DNA from 2 places in the Micromonospora inositola genome. Region 2 is predicted to be linked to the other one. Evidence: riboswitches for the same ligand, from Rfam matches in the RefSeq annotation. Region 2 holds a riboswitch; the other holds the start of a gene.
What was found. Region 2 has a riboswitch for cyclic di-AMP ahead of GA0070613_RS08785 (C40 family peptidase). Riboswitches for the same ligand answer to the same signal wherever they lie in the genome.
Positions count from the first base shown of each region.

Region 1: linked by a shared signal. The riboswitch ahead of GA0070613_RS16645 (coiled-coil domain-containing protein) and the one ahead of GA0070613_RS08785 (C40 family peptidase) in region 2 are both predicted to bind cyclic di-AMP.

Region 1 covers NZ_LT607754.1:3,463,286-3,466,631, forward strand. Annotated here, with positions in the region: gene GA0070613_RS16640 (hypothetical protein) at 1-367, opposite strand, end outside; gene GA0070613_RS16645 (coiled-coil domain-containing protein) at 482-1,555, opposite strand; cyclic di-AMP (ydaO/yuaA leader) riboswitch at 1,560-1,691, opposite strand; gene GA0070613_RS16650 (cation diffusion facilitator family transporter) at 1,835-2,749, opposite strand; gene GA0070613_RS16655 (HelD family protein) at 2,855-3,346, opposite strand, start outside.
Region 2 covers NZ_LT607754.1:1,834,161-1,837,506, reverse strand. Annotated here, with positions in the region: gene GA0070613_RS08790 (N-acetylmuramoyl-L-alanine amidase) at 1-1,153, opposite strand, end outside; cyclic di-AMP (ydaO/yuaA leader) riboswitch at 1,385-1,520, shown strand; gene GA0070613_RS08785 (C40 family peptidase) at 1,582-2,568, shown strand; gene dcd (dCTP deaminase) at 2,609-3,187, opposite strand; gene GA0070613_RS08775 (pyridoxamine 5'-phosphate oxidase family protein) at 3,266-3,346, shown strand, end outside.

The DNA of each region.
Region 1 (3,346 bases), 1.6 Mb from region 2:
GGTCCCGGATGGTCACCGCCGCGCCCAGCTCGCCGAGCCCGCGCACGGTCGGGGTCAGCAGCAGCAGGACCAGGCCGAGCATCACCGTGGTGAGCGCGAACTTGACCAGCACCCAGCGCCAGCGCAGCAGACCCCACGGGGTGAGCAGCGCGCTGACCACCCCGACCAGCCAGACCACGACGCTCAGCGGCGCGAAGAGGTACGTGACGACGAGCCCCGCGGCCGGGTAGACCACCTCGGGGTCGGCGCCGCGCAGCCCGGCGACGCCCAGCATCAGCAGCACCAGGTCCGCGCCGAGCCAGCCCAGCGAGGTGACCAGGTGCAGGGTCAGCAGGGCCTTGCGGGCGGCGGGGGAGAGTCGGCTCATGCCCACGATGCTGGTCCGGCGGCCCGGCCGCGTCGTGGGGCCGGCGGCGACATCCGGCGTACGTCGGCGGACGTAGCGGGGGTGACCCGTCCGGCGACGGGTCACCCCCTCGGCTCAGTAGACCGACAGGTGCACGTGGTTGGTGTGATCGCTGGACGGGTCGCCGTTGCCGCCGCTGTACGCCTTCCAGCCGCTGCTCGGCAGCCAGATCTGCTTGAACCAGATCACGTAGAGCACAGCCAGCGCGTCGGAGTTGCGGACGAAGTAGGCCGCCAGGTTGTTGCCGTACGTCCGGTCGCCGCCGGAGGCGACCCCGCCGAAACCGCCGGACTGCGCGGCGAAGTCGCATGCCCGGCCCTTCGGGTGCTCACCGGATCCGCTGGGCCGGTAGCAGGAGACGTACCGGGTGAAGCCGGCCGACTTGGCCTCGTTGAGCGCGTGCAGCGTGCGCGGGGTGATGCAGCCGTCGGCCGGGGTGGGGTCGTTGACGCTGCACGATTCGGGCGGCCAGGAGCCGTCGGAGTTGCGCGGCGCCGGGTCGGCGTTCGCGGTGGAGGTGCCCCGGACCGTGCCGCCGCTGTCGCTGCTGCTCTGGGCGCGGTCGTTCGCCACCTCCAGGGCGCGTTCGGCCTGCTGCTTGCGCTTGGCCATCACCGCGACCTGCTTGCGCTGTTCCTGGATCTCGGCGTTCAGCGCCGTCCGGGTCGTCGTCGCCCGGTCCCGGGTCTCGATCAGGTCGCGCAACGCCCGGTCCTCGTGGGCGGCGACCTGGCCCAGCGCGGCGGCGCGATCCATGAAGCCTTCCGGGCTGTCGCTGTTGAGCAGCGCCGCCGCGGTGCCGAGCCGGCCGGTCCGGTACGCGACCCCGGCGATCTCGCCGACCTTGGTGTCGCGGACGCTCAGCTCGGCGTTGGTCGTGGTGAGCTGGTCGGTGAGCTGCTTCTGCCGTCCGACCGAGCGGGCCAGCGCCGCCTTCGCCTCCAGCCAGCCCTTGCTGGCCGCGTCGAGCTGGGCGCGCAGCGCCGGGGTGCCGCCCTCGTCGTCGCCGGGGGCGGCGGCGAGCAGGCCGGCCCGGGGCGCGGCCGCGGCGGGGCCGACCGGGGCGGTCGCGACGCCGAGCGCGAGCGTCGCCACGAGCAGGGCCGCCAACCGGGCGGCCGTCCGTCGTACTGGTGCCACTGCTGGCATTCAGGTTTCCTTCCGTCAGCCGCCGACCGGGTTAGCTGACGGGTTCGGGACGGAAGATCCCTACCGCTGGCGCGGATGCACCCCACGAACATGGTTCCCCGGTTCGCCGCGGGCGGCGATTAGGCGGCGGCCACCGCAGGCGCCGGAGGGCGCCGCCCGGCGGAGGCCGGGGCCGAGCCTACCGGTGGTGCCCCGTCCCGGCCCGGTGAGCGAAGGGCGCGATCGGGAGCAAAACCGGCACAGGTGCACAATACTCACTCTGATTTAAGTTTGCCCTAATTACCACTCGACTGCACCACAGGCCCCGGCTGACGCTCCGGGCTCGATCTGCAACGTGGCGTGATCGATCCCGAAGTCCTCGTGCAGCGCGGCCCGGGCGGCGGCCAGCACCTCGCCCACGTCGGCCCCGGGCGCCATGGTCAGGTGCGCCGAGGCCACTTCCATGCCGGAGGTCAACGTCCAGACGTGCAGGTCGTGCACCTCGGCGACGCCGGGCACCGCGGCCAGCCGGTCGTGCACCGCGGTCACCTGGAGGTGCTCCGGGGCGGCCTGCACCAGGATGCGCACCGCGGCCCGCCCCAGCCGCCAGGTGCGCGGCAGGATGAACAGCCCGATCCCGACGGCGACCAGCGGGTCCGCCCACCACCAGTCGGTGAGCGCGATGACCAGCGCGGCGCCGATCACCCCGAGCGAGCCGAGCAGGTCGCCCAGCACCTCCAGGTACGCCCCGCGCAGGTTGATGCTCTCCTGCGCCCCGGCACGCAGCAGGGCGAAGGCGGCGATGTTGGCCAGCAGGCCGAGCACCGCCACCGCGAGCATGGGACCGGCCAGCACCTCCGGCGGCTCGCCGAACCGGCGTACCGCCTCGACCAGCACGTAGATCGCGACCGCGCCGAGCAGCACGGCGTTGGCCAGGGCGGCCAGCACCTCCAGCCGGTAGAGCCCGAAGGTGCGCTGCGGGTCGGTGTCGGCGTGTCGGGTGGCGGTGATCGCGGCCAGGGCCATGCCGATGCCCAGCACGTCGGTGAACATGTGCCCGGCGTCCGAGAGCAGGGCGAGCGAGCCGGTCGCGAACGCGGCGACCGCCTCGACCAGCATCAGGGCGCTGAGCAGCCCGAACGCGGCCCAGAGTCGACCCCGGTGGCGGGACGCGGCGTTGGTCACCGCCCCGCTGTGGTCATGACCTGCGCCCACGCCCACACCCTTTCGCCCCTCGCCCCGGCGGGGCCAATCTATGCTCACATCGCTATGTATGCAAGTGACTGACCGGCGTCCGCCCGCTCGCGGTCAAAGCCCTGCTCAGCCCAGCGGGTCGAGGGTGGTGAGCCGTTGCGTGGCCCGGGAGAGCGCCACGTAGAGGGTCCGTACGCCGGAGCCCGGCTCCGCCCGGATCTCGCTCGGCGCGACCAGCACGACCCCGTCGTACTCCATGCCCTTGGCCTGCAGGCTCGTCACCACCTGGAGCCGGGAGCCGCCCAGGTCGGCGAGCCAGCCGGCCACCTCGTCCCGGCGCGGCACCGGGGTGATCACACCGACCGTCCCCTCGACCTCGGCCAGCAGGGCCCCGGCCGCCTCGACGGTGGCCGCCGCCAGTTCGGCGGCCGGCACGGTCCGCTCCACCGGGTCGACCCCGGTGGAGCGCACCGCGGTGGGCAGCGGCAGGTCCGGGTAGAGCCGGCGGATCTCCGCCGCCGCCACCGCGAAGATCTCCGCCGAGTTGCGGTAGTTGGTGGTCAGCGTGAACTGGTGCCGGCGGCGTCGCCCCAACGCCTGGTCCCGGGCCCGGGTCAG
Region 2 (3,346 bases):
ACTTGGCCGAGGTCCGGTACATCGCCTCGGTGTACCAGGTGCCGTGGCCGGCGAAGCCCTCGTGCTCGATGCCGATGGACTTGGCGTTGACGTACCAGTTGCCGGCGTGCCAGCCGACGTCCTTGGCCTTGATGTGCTGGGCGACGTAGCCGTCCACCGAGCGCAGCGTGTAGTGCCAGCCCAGGTAGGTCTTGTCCTGCACCAGCTTCACGCTGGGGCCGAAGTAGCCCTCGGTGTCGTGGATGACGATGTACTCGATCTTCTGCTGGGCGGGCCGGTCGCCGAGGTCGTGGTTGCCGTAGTCGCCCGGGTTCGGGCCGTACTTCTCGTACGGCGCGGGGATCCACTCGCAGGCGAGCCGGACCGGGCATTCCAGGCCGTCCGGCCGCTCGGCGCGGCGCAACCCGAGCCGGTGCAACCCGGACTCGTCGGGCGTCACCGCCAGGGCGGCGAGAGTGACCCGCTGGCCGTCGTCGGTGGTCCGGCTGGCACCGAGGCCGATCTGGTCGTACACCTCGTCGGCGAAGGCCGCCGCGGCGTCCTCGGTGTCCGCGCCGGAGTACCGGGCCACCGCGCCGTACCAGGCCGCCGGGTCGCTGCCGGCACCGACCGGCGCACCCAGCTCCTTCTGGTACGACGCGAGCAGCGCCGCCCCGCCGCGGATGTTGGCGGCGGCGTCGGTGCGCAGCGTCTCCTCGGCCGCGCCGGTGAGCGCGGCGGCGGCGTCGAGGGTCTGCAGGGACGCCTGCGGCAGGAGGTCCCCGGTCGGTTCGGCCGCCGTGGCGGGGTCGAGGACCAGGGGCCGGGACTCGTCCCCCCGGGGGTCCTCGTCCTCGTCGACGTGCCCGCTGGACGGCGTGCTGGCGACCTGTTCGGCGTCGGTCAGGTGCATCGGGCCGTAGCCGCCGCTTGTGCTGGGCTGGCCAGGGTGGGTGTCCCAGCGGGATTCCAGGTACGACACGCCGAGCAGCACGCTCCCCGGCACGCCGTACTCGGCCGCGGCGGCGGCGTACTGCTGCTGGCGGTCGGTGGTGTCGGCGGGCCCGGCGTCGGGTTCGGCGGCGACGGGTCCGGTGGTGAGGAGAAGGGTGGCCGCCGCCATGGCGGTGGCGAGCAGAACCCGTCTGCTTGGCGGCACTGGTGAGCGGAGCATGGAACCTCCAGATCGGGCGGAAGTCACTGCGTGCTCACCCTCGCCCCACGCATGGCATCGGGTCAATACCTTTCCCCGCGATGATGTTGAGTGAAAGAAACCTTCACCGCCGTGATCATCGGGAATTCCGGTACGGAGTGTCACGGCGTCGCGGGTTGCGGATCGATAACGGCGCTCTCTACTCTGGTCAATCGTCGGCCGGTATGTGCATCGTCCAACCCGGGTGGTGACTGTCCGACACCGCCGAGTCGCCTCCGGGCGAGCCGGGGAACCAGGTACCGGGGGTGAATCCGCAGCTCTGCGGTAGGGCGGCTCCCTTCCCGTCCGAACCCGTCAGCTAACCCGGTAGGCGGTCAGCGAAGAAGGAGTACGGAAGCCCGGTGGCACACCATGCCCCGCGGCGACCGTCGGTCCGGTCGGTCGACCGGATGACGGCTGCGCCGCGTCCACGCTGGTCCCGCTTCACCACCGCCCTCGCCGCCCTGGCCGGCACCGCCGTCATCCTGACCGGTGGCGCCACGGCGGCGCACGCCGAACCGACGGTCGCCGAGATCGAGCGCCAGATCGACCAGGACTGGAACAAGCTCGAACCGATCATCGAGCAGCACAACGCCACCCGCCAGGACCTCGCCGTCAAGCGGAAGCAGGTGAACGCGCTCGCCAAGCAGATCGCCCCGCTGCAGCTCCAGGTGGACCTCGCCATGGGCCAGGTCGGCGGCCTCGCCGCCGAGGCGTACAAGGGCGACAACCTTTCAACGGTGAACGCGCTGCTGGGTAGCCGGTCGACGAGCGACGTGGTCACCGGCCTCGAACTGCTCGACCGCTTCGCCCACCGCCAGCAGCAGCAGGTGCGCAACGTCGTCGAGCTGCGCGATCAGCTGGCCGCCAAGAAGAAGCCGCTGGACGAGATGGTCGCCCAGCTGGCCCGGACCGAGGCCCAGCTTGCGGCGAAGAAGAAGCAGATCAACGCCGAGATCGCCAAGCTGGACAAGCTCCGGCTCAAGATCTACGGCAGCGGTGGCGGCGGCCCGCTGCGGCCCGCGCCGTGCCCGTCCGGCTACCCGGGCGGCCCCGCCGGGGTCGCGGTCAAGTTCGCCTGCGCCCAGATCGGCAAGATCTACGTCTGGGGCGCGGCCGGCCCGGACCACTTCGACTGCTCCGGCCTGACCATGGCGGCCTGGGCCAAGGCCGGGGTCTCGCTGCCGCACAACGCCCGCCAGCAGCACGACGTCACCCGCCGGGTGAGCCGGAGCGAGCTGCGCCCCGGAGACCTGGTCTTCTACTACAGCGACCTGCACCACGTCGCCATGTACGTCGGCGGCGGCTGGGTGGTGCACGCCTCCCAGTCGGGCAAGCCGATCACGATGAAACGCGTCGACGACGGCCAGATCAACAGCTACGGCCGACCGGGCTGATCCACCGGCAGGGGCTCCCGCGTGGGGGCCCCTGCCACCGTCAGCGGGTCGGCCAGGTCCGCCAGTTCTGCCAGGACCGGCTCGGCGTCGGACCGCGCTGCCCCTGGTAGCGGGAGCCGTAGACCGCGGAGCCGTACGGGTGCTCGGCCGGCGAGGAGAGCCGGAAGATGCACAGCTGCCCGATCTTCATCCCCGGCCAGAGGGTGATCGGCAGGTTCGCCACGTTGGAGAGCTCCAGCGTGACGTGGCCGGAGAAGCCCGGATCGATGAAGCCGGCGGTGGAGTGGGTGAGCAGCCCGAGCCGGCCCAGTGAGCTCTTCCCTTCGAGGCGCCCCGCGAGCTGGTCGCCCAGCGAGATCACCTCGAGCGTCGAGGCGAGCACGAACTCGCCCGGGTGCAGCACGAACGGCTCGCCCTCCGGCACCTCCACCATCGAGGTCAGGTCGTCCTGCTGGACCGACGTGTCGATGTGCGTGTAGAGGTGGTTGTTGAAGACCCGGAAGAGCTTGTCCAGGCGTACGTCGATGCTGGACGGTTGCACCAGCGTGGGCTCGAACGGCTCCAGCGCGAGCGTGCCCGCCTTGATCTCGGAGACCAGGTCGCGGTCGGAGAGCAGCATCGGAACACCATAGCGACCGGTACGGGTGACCTGCGTGTCGGACTGCGCGTTCGTACGTGTGTTCGATAGAATGTCGGCATGGCTTCCTGGTCCGAATTCGCCGCCGACGAGCCCCGCCTCGCCGACGAGATCCGCCTTCTCCTGCAGCAGTACGGGCCG